4 regions of the Marinobacterium sp. MBR-109 genome follow, and region 4 is predicted to be linked to each of the others. Evidence: predicted binding sites of a transcription regulator. Region 4 holds the regulator's gene; each other region holds the start of a gene.

Region 1 (3,896 bases), on a different contig from region 4:
GACAACATCCCTTTCAGTTTGCTGAATGAAGAGGAGCAGGCGCTGTTGCGCGCCAATCTGGATATCGGCTATTTCCAGAAAGGCGAAACCGTGATCAAGGCAGGTGAAGTGCCTGACGGTCTGCATGTAGTGCTCAAGGGTCGGGTCAGCGAGAGTGAAGCCGTTGCCGAGAATGGTGAAAAAAGAACTCAGCATGTGTTTGTTCACTACGAGAACGAAGACTACTTCGGCGGCTGGTCGGCTCTGAGAGGCAAGGCGATCCATAATTTTGTGGCGGAAGAGGAAACCATCTGTCATATCCTGCCGACACGAACGCTGCTGGAGTTGATGGCCACCAATGCCCAATTTGCCGACTACTTCCAGCAGAACCTAGCGGTAAAGCGAGAAATTGTTGCTCAGCATGGCAGCAATCAGGACATGGCCGAGTTCATGCTGGCCAAAATCACCGATGCCACCGTTCGCGAGCCGCTGGTAGTTGAGCAGGGTACCAGCATTCATGCCGCAACCGAGTTGATGCGTGCCCATAAGGCCGACTGTGTACTGGCGCGAAAGGGTGGACGCTATGGCATGGTGACCGGAACCGATCTGCTGGATGCAGTGGTGCTGAAGCAGTTGCCGCTGGAAACGGATGTGTCCGAGATCGCCAGTTACCGTCTGATCGCCATCGACCATGAAGATTATCTGTTCAATGCCCTGGTGATGATGACCCAGCAACAGATTGAGCGTGTGGTGGTGATGGACGGTCAGGAGATGGTGGGTATCGTCGAGCTGACCGATGTGCTCAGTTACTTCTCCAGCCACTCTCATGTGATTGGGCTGCGTATTGAACGTGCGGCCAGTATTGATCAGCTGCGTGAAGCTGCGCAGGGCCTGAATGAGTTGATCAAGGCGCTGATCTCTACCGGGGTCAAGATTCGTTTTACCATGGATCTGCTGGCGGCCATGAACGGGCGCATTATTGCCAAGCTGTTTGATTTGATCGTGCCTGTGGACATGCAGCCCCATGTCTGTCTGATTGTGATGGGATCGGAAGGGCGTGCCGAGCAGATCATGAAAACCGATCAGGACAACGCTCTTATTTTTCGTGACAATCTGGCCTGGCCTGAAATGCAGCAATGCATGCAGCAATTCAGCGAAACACTGATTTCATTCGGTTTCCCGCCTTGCCCGGGCAACATCATGGTGTCCAATCCCGAATGGGTCAACTCGGTGGGCGACTGGACCCAGCGGCTCAGTGACTGGGCCGATACCTGTGAAGGCAGCGCGCAGATGAGCCTGGCCATTGCGGTTGATGCCAAACCGGTGGCGGGTAACGAGGCGCTGTTCAAGGTGGCTCGCAACTGGTTCCTGCGCCATCTGCGAAACAATGACGTATTCTTCTCGCATTTTGCCCGTGCTGCGATCGAGTTTGATACACCACTGACCTTCTTTGGCAACCTCAAGGACAAGGGGCAGCTGGATATCAAGAAGGGCGGGATCTTCCCCATTGTGCACGGTATCCGCACCATCGCGTTGGAGCAGCGGATCCTCAAGACCAATACCTTCCAGCGTATTGAGGCGCTGATGGAGAGTGGGCAGATGCAGGAGCAGCATGGCCGTGACCTGTCTGAAGCATTGGCATTGTTTATTCAGCTGCGCCTGCGGCAGCAGATTCATCGTGCTGAAGAAAGCCCGGACGGCACTGACCCAACCCCGAACATGATCGACCTGCAACAGCTGAACAAGCTCGAGCGGGAACTGCTGCGTGACGCATTGCATGTGGTGAAGGGGTTTAAAAAGCACCTGACAATGCGTTACCACCTGGGAGGCTGATATAGATGATCATTCCGCGCTCAATACGGCGTTTGAAAGAGAAGCGTGAGCACCGGGAGGGGCCCTGGGCGCATCTGTTCGAGGCTTGCAAGGGTGATGAGGTTGTGTCACTGGACTGTGAAACCACCAGTCTTGATGTGAAAAAGGCTGAAATACTGTCCATCGGGGCTGTACGCATCAAGGGGCGCAAGGTCATTACCAGTGAGCGGCTCGACCTGAAACTGAAGCCGCCGGCCAGTCTCAGTGGCGATTCAATCAAGATCCACAAGATCAGAGCCAGCGATCTGGCTGATGGCATAGAGCTGGACGAAGCGCTGGAAAAGGTGCTGGAGTTTGTCGGTAACCGCCCCATTCTCGGTTACTACGTCAATTTTGATATTCGCATGCTGGACAAGTTCATTCGCCCCAAGTACGGTTTCGGCCTGCCCAACAAGGCTATCGAACTTTCCCATGTCTATCACGACATCATCAAGTGGAAGCACGTGGGTGGTAATATCGACCTGCGCTTTGACACCATAGCCGGCAAGCTGGATATCCCCATCATTGAGCGGCACACGGCGCTGGGGGACGCCATCACGGTAGCGCTGATGTATGTGCGCCTGCGCTACGGTGAGTCGCCTGACGGCCGATACTAGGCGGTTATACCAGCGTCAATCTTCCTGGCGGGCTATATGGCCCGCTTTTTGCATTATAGCGTTGAGCAGTAACAGCTTGACCCTTGTCAGGCCCAATTGGCGTCAGGATATTGTCAACTCCGACATGATTGCGGCTTGAAGCGGGAGGGTTAGTCTCTATAATGTCAAAATATTGCCGTCCGGGAGGAAGCTCTGCATGATTGAACGTGCTGATATCAACAGCCTTCTGTCACAGATGCGCGCGATCAAGTCAGAGGTACAGCAAGGGCCGCGTCCGGTCGAGATGCAGGACCTCAGAGCCGAAGGTATTGGTGCGCCGGGGATCAGCAAGACCGAAAGCAACAGTTTTGCGACGCTGCTCAAAGGGGCTGTGGATAAGGTCAATGAACACCAGTCGGATGCATCACGACTGCGTGACGCTTATGAACGGGGTGATCCCAGTGTGGATCTGCCGCAGGTCATGATTCAGGCGCAAAAGGCATCGGTTTCGTTTCAGGCCATGACCCAGGTGCGTAACCGTCTGGTAACGGCGTATGAAGATGTCATGAAGATGCCGATTTAATGTTTTCAGGTTTTACACGGTCAGGGCTGAATGGATAACACACCGGCACAATTTAACAGCAAGGGCAGTTTGATGACCGGCTTTAACAGCCTGGGCATCCTGCGTCAGCTGGGCCTGATGGTGGGGCTGGCTGCCAGCATCGCCATTGGCTTTGCCGTTGTGCTCTGGTCACAGAAGCCGGATTATCGTGTGCTGTTTTCCAATCTCAACTTTTCCGATGCCAATGAGGTGATCGAACAACTGCGGCTGTATAACATGCCGTACAAGTTTGATGCCGATGGTCGCGCAATTCTGGTGCCGCAGGAGCATGTGCATCAGGCGAGGCTGAAGCTGGCCGCCGAAGGCTTTACCGCTGACAAGACGGTTGGCTTCGAGCTGCTGGAGCAGGAACAGGGGCTGGGGACCAGTCAGTTCATGGAAAATGCTCGCTTCCGTCGCGGCCTTGAAGGCGAGCTGGCGCGCACCATCAGCAGCCTGCTTGCGGTACGTTCTGCCCGAGTTCACCTTGCTCTGCCGAAAGAATCCGTGTTTGTCCGCGATCAGCGCAAGCCGCGTGCTTCCGTGTTCATTGAAATGTTTTCCGGGCGCACTCTGGAGCGGGATCAGGTGGCGGCCATCGCCAATCTGGTGGCGTCCAGTATTCCTGAGCTGGCGGTGGATGATGTCACAGTCGTAGACCAGAAAGGGCGCCTGCTCAATACCCGCAGTCAGGACAAGGATGTGGTGCTGGCGGCCAAGCAGCTTGAGTATACCCGCAGCATTGAAGAAACCCTGCTCAACCGTGTCAACAGCATCCTGCAGCCGGTGGTTGGGCTGGGCAACTTCCGGGCCGAGGTATCGACCGATATTGACTTTACCGAGGTCGAGCAGGCCGATGAAATGTACAA
Region 2 (3,896 bases), on a different contig from region 4:
GGCAAAGTGTTCCAGTGCGAGGTGGGGTTCAAAAAGCGATTTCGCCTTGAGGGCGACAGCATCAACCTGTACGAACAGCTGCGTGAGGTGAACCCCTCGCCACAGATGTACTACGTCAAGTTCGGCGAGCAGAAGCTGATCGGTGCCAGCCCCGAGCTGCTGTTCCGCCTGCGCCAGGGCGAGATGGAGACCTTCCCGCTGGCCGGTACTACCAAGCGCGGCGCCAACGAGGTGGAAGACACTCAGTACGCTCGCACCCTGCTCAACGATCCGAAAGAGATCGCCGAGCACAACATGATCGTCGACCTGCACCGCAACGACATCGGTCGCGTGGCCCGCTTCGGTACCGTAAAGGTCCGCAGCCTGATGGATATCAAGCGCTTCAGCCACGTACAGCACATTTCAAGTGAGATTGTCGGCATTATCGCGGAAGATCACGACATGTTCTCCGCTTTGGCGAGCAATTTCCCCGCCGGCACGTTGACCGGCGCACCCAAGATCGAGGCGATGAAGATCATCGACGATCTGGAATCGGATGGTCGCGGCCCCTACGGCGGCGCGGTGGGCCACTTCTCGTTCAACGGGGACTGCACCTTCGCCATCCCGATCCGCACCGTATTCGCCAACGGCGAAAACGCCTACGTGCAGACCTGCGGCGGCAACGTCTACGACTCCAACCCGGAAGACGAATACGAAGAGATCCGGCGCAAGTTTGCCGGCACCAAGAAGGTTCTGGACCAGTTTATCGCGGAGGGTCAGGCATGAAGGTCTATATCATCGATAACTATGACTCCTTCACCTACAACCTCTACCAGTACATCGGCGAGATTCTGAGCACCGAACAACATAAGGGCCGTCTGGACAGCTTCGACATTGTGGTCAAACGCAACGATGAGGTGACACTGGCCGATCTGCGTGCGGCCGCGCCGGACCGCATCATCATCTCGCCGGGGCCGGGCTCACCGGAAGACCCGGCCTACTTTGGCGTCTGTGCCGAGGTAATCCGTGAGCTGGGGCCGCAGATTCCGTTGCTGGGCGTGTGCCTCGGCATGCAGGGCATCGTGCATGTGTTCGGCGGCAAGGTGATCAAGGCGCCGCTGCCGATGCACGGCAAGATCAGCCCGATCAGCCACACCGCGGAAGGCGTGTTCGCCAACACGCCGGACATGCTTGAGATCATGCGCTATCACTCGCTGATGGCGGAGCCGGAAAGCCTGCCGGAGTGTCTGGACGTAACCGCCGTGGTCGGCAACCTGCCTGTCGACAGCTTTACCGATCATGCTCGCATCCATCAGGGCGGCGACTTCGAGATCATGGGCGTGAAGCACAAACAGCACCCGATCCACGGCATTCAGTTCCACCCGGAATCCTTCGCCACCGAAGGCGGCAAGGAGCTGATCGCCAACTTCCTGTTTCAGGCCTGAGAGAAAATAAACGATGAGCGTACAGCCTGCCCCGACCCTGACACTGGCCAACGGTGTCGAGATGCCCCAACTGGGCCTCGGCACCTGGCCAATGAATGATGCCGAAGCTGCCAGTGCCGTCACCACTGCACTGGAGCTGGGCTACCGCCTGATCGATACTGCCGAGAACTACCAGAATGAGTGCGGCGTTGGTCTGGGCATTCGCAACGCCTCTGTGCCGCGTGATCAGGTATTCGTAACCACCAAATTCAACCGCGAGTGGCACGGTTTTGACGGCGCCAAAGCCGCCTGCGAAGCGAGTCTGAAGCGGCTGGAACTGGACTATATCGACCTGCTGCTGATCCACTGGCCCAACCCGGAGCAGGACCGTTTCGTGGAAGCCTATCTGGGACTGATAAATCTGCTGGACCGGGGACTGGTACGTGCCATCGGCACCTCCAACTTCAAGCCGGCTCACCTGCAGCGACTGCTTGATCTGGGTCTGACCCCACACCTGAACCAGATTCAGCTTGATCCCTATCACCGTCGTGATGACCTGATCGCGCTGCACAACAACCAGGGTATCGTGACCGAATGCTGGCGCCCGCTGGGCTGTGGCAACGCCATGCTGGCCGACCCTGTGATTAAAGCCATTGCCGAGCGGCACCAGCGCACCCCGGCTCAGATCGTGTTGCGCTGGGCGGTACAGCAAGGCTTTGCCACTGCTCCCAAGTCAGCCAATCCGCAGCGTATGGCGGAAAACCTGAACGTGTTCGATTTCAGCCTCAATACCGAAGAGATCGCCGCTCTGGATCAGCTTGGCCGGGACGACCCGGATATGCTGGATGCGGATCAGTTCGGTCACTAACCCCCGCTCACACCGCCTCCGGCCCAGGAGGCGGTACCTCTTCTCACGACCTTCGTATCAGCCTTTCGCTTTTGGCCTGTTAATTGCTGCATGCCCAAGAGGCAACGGCTAACAGATCGACAGCTGCACTTTTACAGGGCATCGCTGACGCTCCATGCCGATAGAGCACCAAAGGTGCACATACCGCGCGCACGCCGGCACCATCAAAGTGCGCCGCTACCGCATGATAGGCAGGTCAGGCTATGACGATGGATTGGAAATCGTATGACCCGAATGGGTTTTTTGATGAACTGGTATGCCGCGACGGCAGTATTCGAACCCCTGCACGGCAGCTGATCCACTATCTTGAGTCTCTTCCTCCTGGAGAGATCGAATCCCGGCGTCAGATGGCTGAAGCCACCATTCAGGAGATGGGGGTCAGCTTTACGGTTTACACCGAGGAAGGGAATATCGACCGTGCCTGGCCTTTCGATATCGTGCCGCGCACCATCTCGGCGAAGCAGTGGCGTACCACCGCTGCCGGGCTGGAGCAGCGCCTTAAAGCACTGAACCTGTTTATCCACGATCTGTACCATGAGCAGCAGGTGCTCAAGGACGGTATCATCCCGGCCGAGATCATCACTGAATCAAAAAACTTCCGCCCCGAATGTATCGGGGTAACACCCCCGCTTGGGGTGTGGGCGCATATCTGCGGTACCGATCTGGTGCGTGACGGTGACGGCGAGTTCTATGTGCTGGAAGACAACCTGCGCGTTCCGTCCGGTGTCTCCTACATGCTGGAAAACCGTGCCATCACCAAGCGCGTCTTGCCCGAGCTGTTCGAGAAGGACGATATCCTGCCCGTTGACGGTTACTGCGCGAGCCTGTTCGACATGCTTGCATCCCTGTCCCCGCGCGATATCCGCAAGCCTGTCATCGTGGTACTGACGCCCGGCATATTCAACTCGGCCTACTTCGAGCACGCCTTTCTGGCCCAGCAGATGGGGGTCGAGCTGGTGGAAGGCTCCGATCTCATGGTGGACGATGATGACTGTGTCTACATGAAAACCATCAGTGGCCCGGAGCGAGTGGATGTCATCTACCGACGCATCGACGATCTGTTCCTGGACCCGGATGTGTTCGTAAAGGATTCGGTACTGGGCGTACCCGGCCTGATGCGCGCCTGGCAGAAAGGCAAGGTCGCACTGGCCAATGCACCAGGCGCCGGTGTGGCTGATGACAAGGTGGTGTATGCCTACGTGCCCGAAATCATCCGTTACTACCTGAACGAAGAGCCGATTCTCAAGAATGTCGAAACCTTTCTCTGCGATGACCCGGAACAGCGCGAGTATGTGCTCGCCAATCTGGACAAGCTGGTGGTCAAGCCGGCCAACGAGTCCGGCGGCTACGGTATGCTGGTCGGCCCACACTCCACCAAAAAAGAGCAGGCACAGTTCGCCAGGCTGATTCAAGACAACCCGCGCAACTATATCGCTCAGCCAACGCTGGCACTGTCAACTGCACCAACACTGGTTGAAAACGGTAACCTGGAGCCGCGCCACCTCGATCTGCGCCCCTTCATCCTGCAAGGGCGCGACACCTATGTCACCACCGGCGGCCTGACCCGTGTCGCAATGAAAAAGGGC
Region 3 (3,896 bases), on a different contig from region 4:
GACACGACCAGGTTGCCCTGAGCAATGGCGTAGACATTGCCGTCGGCTCCCTTCATCGGCGCCATCAACAGACTGCCGCCACGCAGGCTTTTGGCATCGCCGATAGTGGATACCGTGATATCAATGCTCTGCCCCGGTTTGGCAAAGGGCGGCAGATCGGCATGGATCGCCACCGCCGCGATGTTCTTCGATTTCGGGTCAATATTGGGCGGAATCGCCACACCGAAATTGTTCAGCATGTTACGGAAGGTCTGCGAGGTAAAACTGGTCTTGTCACCGGTGCCGTCAAGCCCCACCACCAGACCATAACCCACCAGCTGGTTGGTGCGCACACCCGCCACGCTGGTGATATCTTTCAGCCGCTGTTGGGCGTGTGCCAGTGGCGTTGCCAACAGGGCCGGGATCAGGGTCAGCAGCAATCCAAGTCGAAGCATTTTATTCATGGCGTTCTCCTCAGAAGCACTTAAAACGGCCACAGTGGGCTGATAAAGAAACGTGCCAGCCAGCCCATGACATTAGCGTCGTGGGTGGCACCGGTACCGCTGTATGTAATGCGTGCATCAGCAAGGCGTGTAGACTCGATGCTGTTGTCCGGGCCGATATCCTGGGGCCGTACCAGACCGCTTACACGGATATATTCATCGCCCTGATTCAGCGTCAGCCACTTTTCACCGCGGACCAGCATGGCTCCATTGGGGAGCACTTGATGCACGGTAACGGTAATATTTCCATTCAGGCTGTTGCTCATATCAGAGCTACCCTCACCTTCAAAGCCGCTGTTGCTGTTCATGGTGGCACTGAGCGGATTACCCAGCACAGCCAAATCCTGACCCAACACATTGGGTGCACTGATACCAATATTGGTACTCTTGTCGGTTTCGGTTGATGAGCTTTTCGAAGACTGGGTACGTTCTGTCAATACTACCGTAATGATGTCACCCACACGACGCGCACGACCATCACCGTACAGATCCATGCCCGCGCCCGCCTGATAGATGGAACCGTTCACAGGCTTTGGCTGCTCCATCTGCGCCGGCTGGATCGGGGCGTAATAGGGATTGTCAGGCTTCGGGGCCTTGTTGACACAACCGGTCAGCAGGATCAGGCCTGCCAGTGGCAACAGTCGCAACAGGTTAGACATCTTCATTCCTCAATTTAACCGGTTATCAGAGCTGCTGGCTGACGTAAGACAGCATTTCATCGGCGGTCGAGATCACCTTGGAGTTCATCTCGTAGGCACGCTGGGTCGTGATCATATCCACCAGCTCTTCCACTGCATTCACATTGGAGCCTTCCAGCATGCCTTGCTTGATAATGCCACGCCCTTCTTCTCCGGCAACACCTACAATCGGGGCGCCGCTGGCAGCCGTTTCAAGGAACAGGTTTTGACCGATTGCTTGCAAGCCCTGAGGGTTCACAAAGTCAGCCAGTTCCAGCTGACCGAGTTCCACGGGATTAGGATCACCCGCCACGGTCACATTCACGGTGCCATCATTCCCCACCGAGAAATTGGTCACCTGCTCTGGCAAGGTAATGGCGGGCTCAATTAGATAGCCTTCAGACGTAACCAGCCGGTTTTCACCATCGAGGTGAAGTTCTCCGTTGCGAGTATAGCCAATATCGCCATTGGGCATGGCGACCTGCAAAAACCCGCGGCCATTGATTGCCACATCAAAAGTCTGATCCGTGATCTGCATATCGCCGGTGTGAAACAGCTTCTGGGTGCTGACGGTACGCACACCACTGCCCAGCTGCAGACCAGAAGGCAACATTGAATCTTCACCGGTGGCCGCACCGGGCTGGCGGCGGATTTGATACAGCAGATCCTCAAATTCCAGCCGATCTTTCTTGAAGCCAACGGTACTGACGTTGGCCAGGTTGTTGGAAATCACCTTGAGCTGAGTATCCTGTGCACTCAGACCGGTTTTAGCGACATGCAAAGCACCGTGCATGGGGCAGACTCCTTAATATCAGCTCAATGAAAGAATTTCAGACGCAGAGGTGGACATCTCTTCTGCTGTCTTCATCATTTTGACCTGCATCTCGAACTGGCGCTGCAGGCCGATCATAGCCGTCAGTTCTGAGATAGCATTTACATTACTGGCTTCGAGATAGCCCGCACGAAGCTGGGCGTTTAGCGCCTGGGGCAATGGCACATCGTTATCGGTGTGCATGAAGCCATCACGCCCCTTGAACAGTTGATCATTTTCCGGCTGTACCAGCTTTATCTGATCGACCAGTGCAATTTCGACCGCGTTTTCACCCAGCGGACGGATAGTAATGGTGCCATCATTGCCGATCGTAATGCTTTCAGCCGGCGGAATGACGATGGGGATTCCACCGGCACCGATCACCGGCAAACCACTGCCCGTCACCAATTGGTTGGCGGCATTGATCTGCAGGGAGCCGTTACGGGTGTACACTTCGTTGCCGTCTGGCCCCTGAATCGCGATCCAGCCATCACCTTCCACAGCCACATCAAGATCGCGACCCGTTTGCATCAAGGTTCCGCTGTCCATATCGGTACCGGGGCGCTCACTCATTGAGTAAACACGAGACTCGAAGCCTTCTCCCAGCACCCGCATGGCGCGGGCTTGCTCGAAATCACTCTTGAAGCCGGTGGTGGTGGCATTGGCCAGGTTGTTGGCGTGCGCCTGCTGCGCGTACATGTTCTCACGCGCGCCGGTCATGGCGACATACAGCACTTTATCCATCGTTTACTCCGGTAAAACCTTGCCGTTCAAACTGGCTTTACCTTGTATTAAGCAAACTATGTGCCATAAACGAGAAAGCCGGGCAGATAGCCCGGCTTGAGGATACGTGATGCAGCTGGTCAGATCTGCAGAATCGCCTGAGTCACCGTATTCAGCGTTTCCAGTGTCTTGGAGTTGGCCTGGAAGTTACGCTGACCTTCGATCAGCTTCACCAGCTCTTCTGACAAGTCCACGTTGGACTGCTCCAATGCAGCCGAACGCAGAGTGCCATTCAGGCCAGTGCCTGGCGGGTTAACAATGGCATTACCTGAAGAGAGGGTCGCTATCCACTCTGTGTTACCACTGGGCTGCAGACCGTCCTGGTTTTCAAAAGTCGCAACAGAGACCAGTCCAAGGTTGGCACGCTGACCGTTACTGTAGCTAGCGACCATTTCACCGGTCTCGGCAAAACTAACCCCGATCAGGTCACCTTTGGTATAGCCATCCTGCTGCTGACGCTTAACGATCGACTCAGAAGCAAACTGACTGGAGCCTGAGATATCCAACTGCAGGCCCGCCAACTGGTCTACATCAGAGTCCAGAATTTGATCCAGCGGGTTAGCAGGATCAGCTCCCAGAATGGTAAGCGTGGGTGCACGACCAGTCGAGGCAACTTCCTGACCATTAACCTTTTCAAGCACACCCGTGATCGAATTGAAGTTAATCATGACCGGACCTACTTCCGTAGGCTGGTTATCCGGACTGGTCTCACCAGGATCAAGTTCCTTTCCAAGATTCAGCTGATCCCTGTCATTCAAGAAGGCATACGAGCGATAGGCACCGATGAAGCTGTTGTCACCCACTTCAAGTACTGAAACGTCAGGAACCGTTTGGCCACTCAAAACGGTGGTCGTGAACAGATTATTTGCATCAGCACCGGATACCCCCAGGCGACCAACATCACCAGCTTCAGGCTTCCATGTAATCCTGAGCTGATCTGTTCCATCATCATATTGAACTGATTCAATATCAGGGTTTTTATCCAGAATCTGCTGTTCTTTACTGGCTATTTCCTGACCTACCTGGTCCAGAGTCTTAATTTCCCCGGCAGCAGTCGGTCGTTTAACGGTAATTTCAACTCCGGCAATCGTGACTGTGACATCCTGCGTCAGCGCACCCGCAGCATCAAAAACGCCAGCGGAG
Region 4 (3,896 bases):
TGAGCTGCTGTCCGAAGTAAAAGGTACATACCATGCGAATTAACCGCCCCGTGCTGCTGACCGCCCTGCTGCTGACCCTTTCAACCAGCGTGCAGGCACTGCCCGAGGACCGCAATCAGCCGATTAACGTTTCGGCTGACCGCGCCAGCATGAACGAGCGTACCGGCATCACTGTTTACACTGGTGATGTAGAGATCATTCAAGGCAGTATGGAGATTCGGGGTGAACGCGTTGAACTGCACCGCGCGGCAGACGGCAGCATTGACCGTATCATCTCCACCGGCAAACCGGCCGAGTTTCAACAACAGCCGTCTGCCGAACAGCCCCTGACCAAGGCCTACGGCGACAAAATGGACTATCGCGTCAAGCAGCAGGAGATCACCATCACCGAAAATGCGCGCGTCGATCAGGCCAAGGACACCTTCACCGGTGAGCGGATCGTCTACAACATGGAGCGCGCACTGGTGAACGCCTTCGGCAGTGACCGCAAGGGCGGCGAGCGGGTCAAGATGGTGATTCAGCCCAAGCCTGCGGAGGCCAACTGATGGCCACACTGGAAGCCCTGCATCTTGCCAAAAGCTACAAGGGGCGTCAGGTGGTACAGGATGTATCCCTGCAGATGGAAACCGGTCAGATCGTCGGGCTGCTCGGACCCAACGGTGCCGGCAAGACCACCTGCTTTTACATGATTGTTGGACTTATCCACGCCGACAAGGGGCAGATCCGCCTGCATCAGGATGATGTTACCCGCCTGCCCATGCATGAGCGGGCACGCCGCGGCATAGGCTATCTGCCCCAGGAGGCCTCGGTATTTCGCAAACTGAGCGTGCACGACAACCTGATGGCCATTCTGGAAACCCGCAAGGAACTCGGCATCTCGGATCGCAAAACACTGCTGGAGCAGTTGTTGGAAGAGTTTCACATCACTCACCTGCGCGACAGTCTGGGCATGGCCCTGTCTGGCGGTGAACGCCGACGTGTCGAGATCGCACGCGCGCTGGCAACCGAGCCTGACTTTATTCTTCTGGACGAGCCCTTTGCCGGCGTCGACCCGATCTCGGTCAGTGACATCAAGCAGACCATTCGCCACCTGCAGTCTCGAGGCATCGGCATCCTGATCACGGATCACAACGTGCGCGAGACCCTCGACATCTGCGAGCGAGCGTATATCGTAAGTGAAGGAGGGATACTCGCACAGGGCACACCCGCCGAAATTCTGGCGAACGAACAGGTCCGCCGCGCCTACCTGGGCGAGCAGTTTTCCCTTTGATCCAGAACCGTCAACCATGCACATCCACTCCGTCCACCTGGCAGCTCTGATATGAAGCAATCGTTACAACTCAAGATCGGCCAGCATCTGACAATGACACCACAGCTGCAACAGGCAATACGCCTGCTGCAGCTGTCAACGCTGGACCTGCAGCAGGAGATCCAGGAAGCACTGGAGAACAATCCCCTGCTGGAAGTCGAGGATGAGCAGGACAACGTGGAGGAGGCACGGGCAGAAAGCCGCGATGACCGCCACGATGCCTCCGATGATAGCCGTTCGAGCGATACTGCCGACGACGATAACTGGGACGAAAGTGCACTGGAAGAACGCTGGAATGATGAAATTCCGAGTGAACTGGCCACCGACAGCAACTGGGATGATACCTTCCAGCACCAGAGCACGCCCGGCCCCGCCCGCGACGACGACTGGGAGCCCGGTGATAACGATTCGGCCGAGGACAGCCTGCAGGACCATCTGCTGTGGCAGCTCAACCTGACACCCATGAGTGACCCCGATCGCATGGTTGCCATGGCCCTGATCGATGCGGTCGATCCGGATGGCTACCTGCGCACTGACGTGAATGAAGTGCTGGAACACTTCCGTCAGAGCGAACCCCAACTGTTCGCCGATGCCGAGCCGGAAGAGATTGAAGCCGTATTGCACCGCGTGCAGCAGTTTGACCCGCCCGGTGTCTGCGCACGCGACTTGAGCGAATGCCTGCAGGTACAGCTGCGCCAGCTGCCTGAAAACACCCCTATGCTGAAAGAGGCCCTGCGCCTGGTGCGCGACCATCTGGGTCTGCTTGGCAGCCACGACTACCGCACACTGATGCGGCGCATGCGCCTGAAGGAAGAGGCCCTGCAGCAGATCATCAGCCTGATCCAGTCACTCAACCCCAAGCCGGGCACCAGTATCAGCAGCGAACAGTCGGAGTATGTGATTCCCGATGTTGTTGTGCGCAAGGTACAGGGGCAGTGGAGTGTCAGCCTGAATTCGGACGCCTCGCCCAGACTTCGCATCAATACCGACTATGCTGATCTTATCAGGCGAGCCGACAACAGTGCCGACAACACCTATCTGAAGAACCACCTGCAGGAAGCGCGCTGGTTCCTCAAGAGCCTGTTGAGTCGCAACGAAACCCTGCTCAAGGTCGCCACCGAGATCGTGGCCCGCCAGATCGACTTTTTCGAAGAGGGCGAAGAGGGCATGAAACCGATGGTGCTGCATGACATCGCTGAAGCCGTAGAGATGCATGAATCGACCATCTCAAGGGTTACCACCCAGAAATACATGCACACCCCCCGAGGCATCTTCGAGCTGAAGTATTTTTTCTCCAGCCACGTCAGTACTTCGGACGGAGGCGCCGCCTCCTCCACCGCCATTCGTGCCCTGATCAAGAAACTGATCAGCGCGGAAAGTACCGCCAAACCACTCAGCGACAACAAGATAGCCGACCTGCTGAAAGAGCAGGGATTCAACGTAGCCAGGCGCACAGTGGCAAAATATCGTGAAGCGATGAACATTCCGCCTTCTAATGAGCGCAAGCGTCTGGTTTAATGAGACTACAGGCACGCCGGAAGAACGTGCTTTATGACGAGGAGAAAACCTATGCAGATCAACATCACTGGTCATCACGTCGAACTGACTGACGCCCTGAACGAATATGTACGTACCAAGTTCGACCGACTGGAACGCCACTTCGATAACATCACCAATGCACAGGTCACACTCAGTGTTGAGAAGCTGCGCCAGAAAGCCGAAGCCGATATCCACCTGGCAGGCGGCGAAGTGTTTGCAGCCCATGAACATGAAGACATGTACGCTGCAATTGATGGCATGGTGGATAAGCTTGACCGCCAGATCATCAAGCACAAAGAAAAACTCAAATCCCATAAATAACCGGTAGCAGCACGTCACGACATGCAACTATCAGAACTGCTGACCTCATCCCGTACACTCTGCCACGTCGATGTGGTCAGCAAAAAGCGAGCCCTTGAGCTCGCCAGCCAGACTATCGCCGAGCAGCTGGACGGCCTGGCCGCTGAAGATATCTTCAGCGGCCTGATCAACCGTGAACGCCTTGGCAGCACCGGTATCGGTGAAGGCGTTGCCATTCCTCATTGCAGAATTTCAGGCGTTACAACGGCCATCGGACTGCTGATGACCCTGTCCAGCCCGATTGACTTCGATGCCATCGACAACCGTCCTGTCGATCTGATCTGTTTCCTGCTGGTACCCGAAGATGGCGCTGAAGAACACCTGCAGACACTGGCGGGGCTGGCGGAGCTGTTCAACGATTCAAACACCCGCGAGTCGCTGCGCAGCTGCGAAGATTCCTCAAGCCTGCTGGATCGCGTCCAGACTCTCTGCAAAGGCGTCTGATATGCGACTGGTCGTCATCAGCGGCCGTTCCGGCTCGGGCAAAAGCACCGCCTTGCAGGCACTTGAAGATGTCGGTTTCTACTGCATCGATAACCTGCCGGCTCTGCTGCTGCCCGAGCTGATCCGGCTGATGCTGGCTGAGGAAAACCCGAGCCGGCAAATTGCCGTCAGTATTGATGCCCGCAACCTGTTGAGTAATCTGAAGCAGTTCCCCAGCGTGATGCGCACTCTGCGCGAGCAGTCT

The links. Region 4 encodes sigma-54, which starts transcription at its own class of promoters, with help from an activator protein. Its sites were predicted from a motif close to TGGCACNNNNNTTGCTNT; they were not measured.
Region 1: fliE (flagellar hook-basal body complex protein FliE) is a predicted target of sigma-54. The motif match lies at 2,485-2,502, and genes of this name have one in related genera.
Region 2: ABIE60_RS06110 (circularly permuted type 2 ATP-grasp protein) is a predicted target of sigma-54. The motif match lies at 2,344-2,361, and genes of this name have one in related genera.
Region 3: flgF (flagellar basal-body rod protein FlgF) is a predicted target of sigma-54. The motif match lies at 2,763-2,780, and genes of this name have one in related genera.

Annotation. Positions count from the first base shown of each region.
Region 1 is NZ_JBEPPZ010000012.1:15,765-19,660, forward strand. Features, by position in the region: gene ABIE60_RS13790 (DUF294 nucleotidyltransferase-like domain-containing protein) at 1-1,812, shown strand, start outside; gene ABIE60_RS13795 (3'-5' exonuclease) at 1,818-2,447, shown strand; gene fliE (flagellar hook-basal body complex protein FliE) at 2,644-3,009, shown strand; gene fliF (flagellar basal-body MS-ring/collar protein FliF) at 3,040-3,896, shown strand, end outside.
Region 2 is NZ_JBEPPZ010000003.1:249,531-253,426, reverse strand. Features, by position in the region: gene ABIE60_RS06125 (anthranilate synthase component I family protein) at 1-765, shown strand, start outside; gene ABIE60_RS06120 (anthranilate synthase component II) at 762-1,424, shown strand; gene ABIE60_RS06115 (aldo/keto reductase) at 1,438-2,271, shown strand; gene ABIE60_RS06110 (circularly permuted type 2 ATP-grasp protein) at 2,514-3,896, shown strand, end outside.
Region 3 is NZ_JBEPPZ010000014.1:85,118-89,013, reverse strand. Features, by position in the region: gene ABIE60_RS15190 (flagellar basal body P-ring protein FlgI) at 1-443, opposite strand, end outside; gene flgH (flagellar basal body L-ring protein FlgH) at 464-1,141, opposite strand; gene flgG (flagellar basal-body rod protein FlgG) at 1,167-1,952, opposite strand; gene flgF (flagellar basal-body rod protein FlgF) at 1,971-2,714, opposite strand; gene ABIE60_RS15170 (flagellar hook-basal body complex protein) at 2,834-3,896, opposite strand, start outside.
Region 4 is NZ_JBEPPZ010000007.1:121,677-125,572, reverse strand. Features, by position in the region: gene lptC (LPS export ABC transporter periplasmic protein LptC) at 1-43, shown strand, start outside; gene lptA (lipopolysaccharide transport periplasmic protein LptA) at 33-545, shown strand; gene lptB (LPS export ABC transporter ATP-binding protein) at 545-1,270, shown strand; gene ABIE60_RS10760 (RNA polymerase factor sigma-54) at 1,322-2,827, shown strand; gene hpf (ribosome hibernation promoting factor) at 2,879-3,169, shown strand; gene ABIE60_RS10750 (PTS sugar transporter subunit IIA) at 3,191-3,652, shown strand; gene rapZ (RNase adapter RapZ) at 3,654-3,896, shown strand, end outside.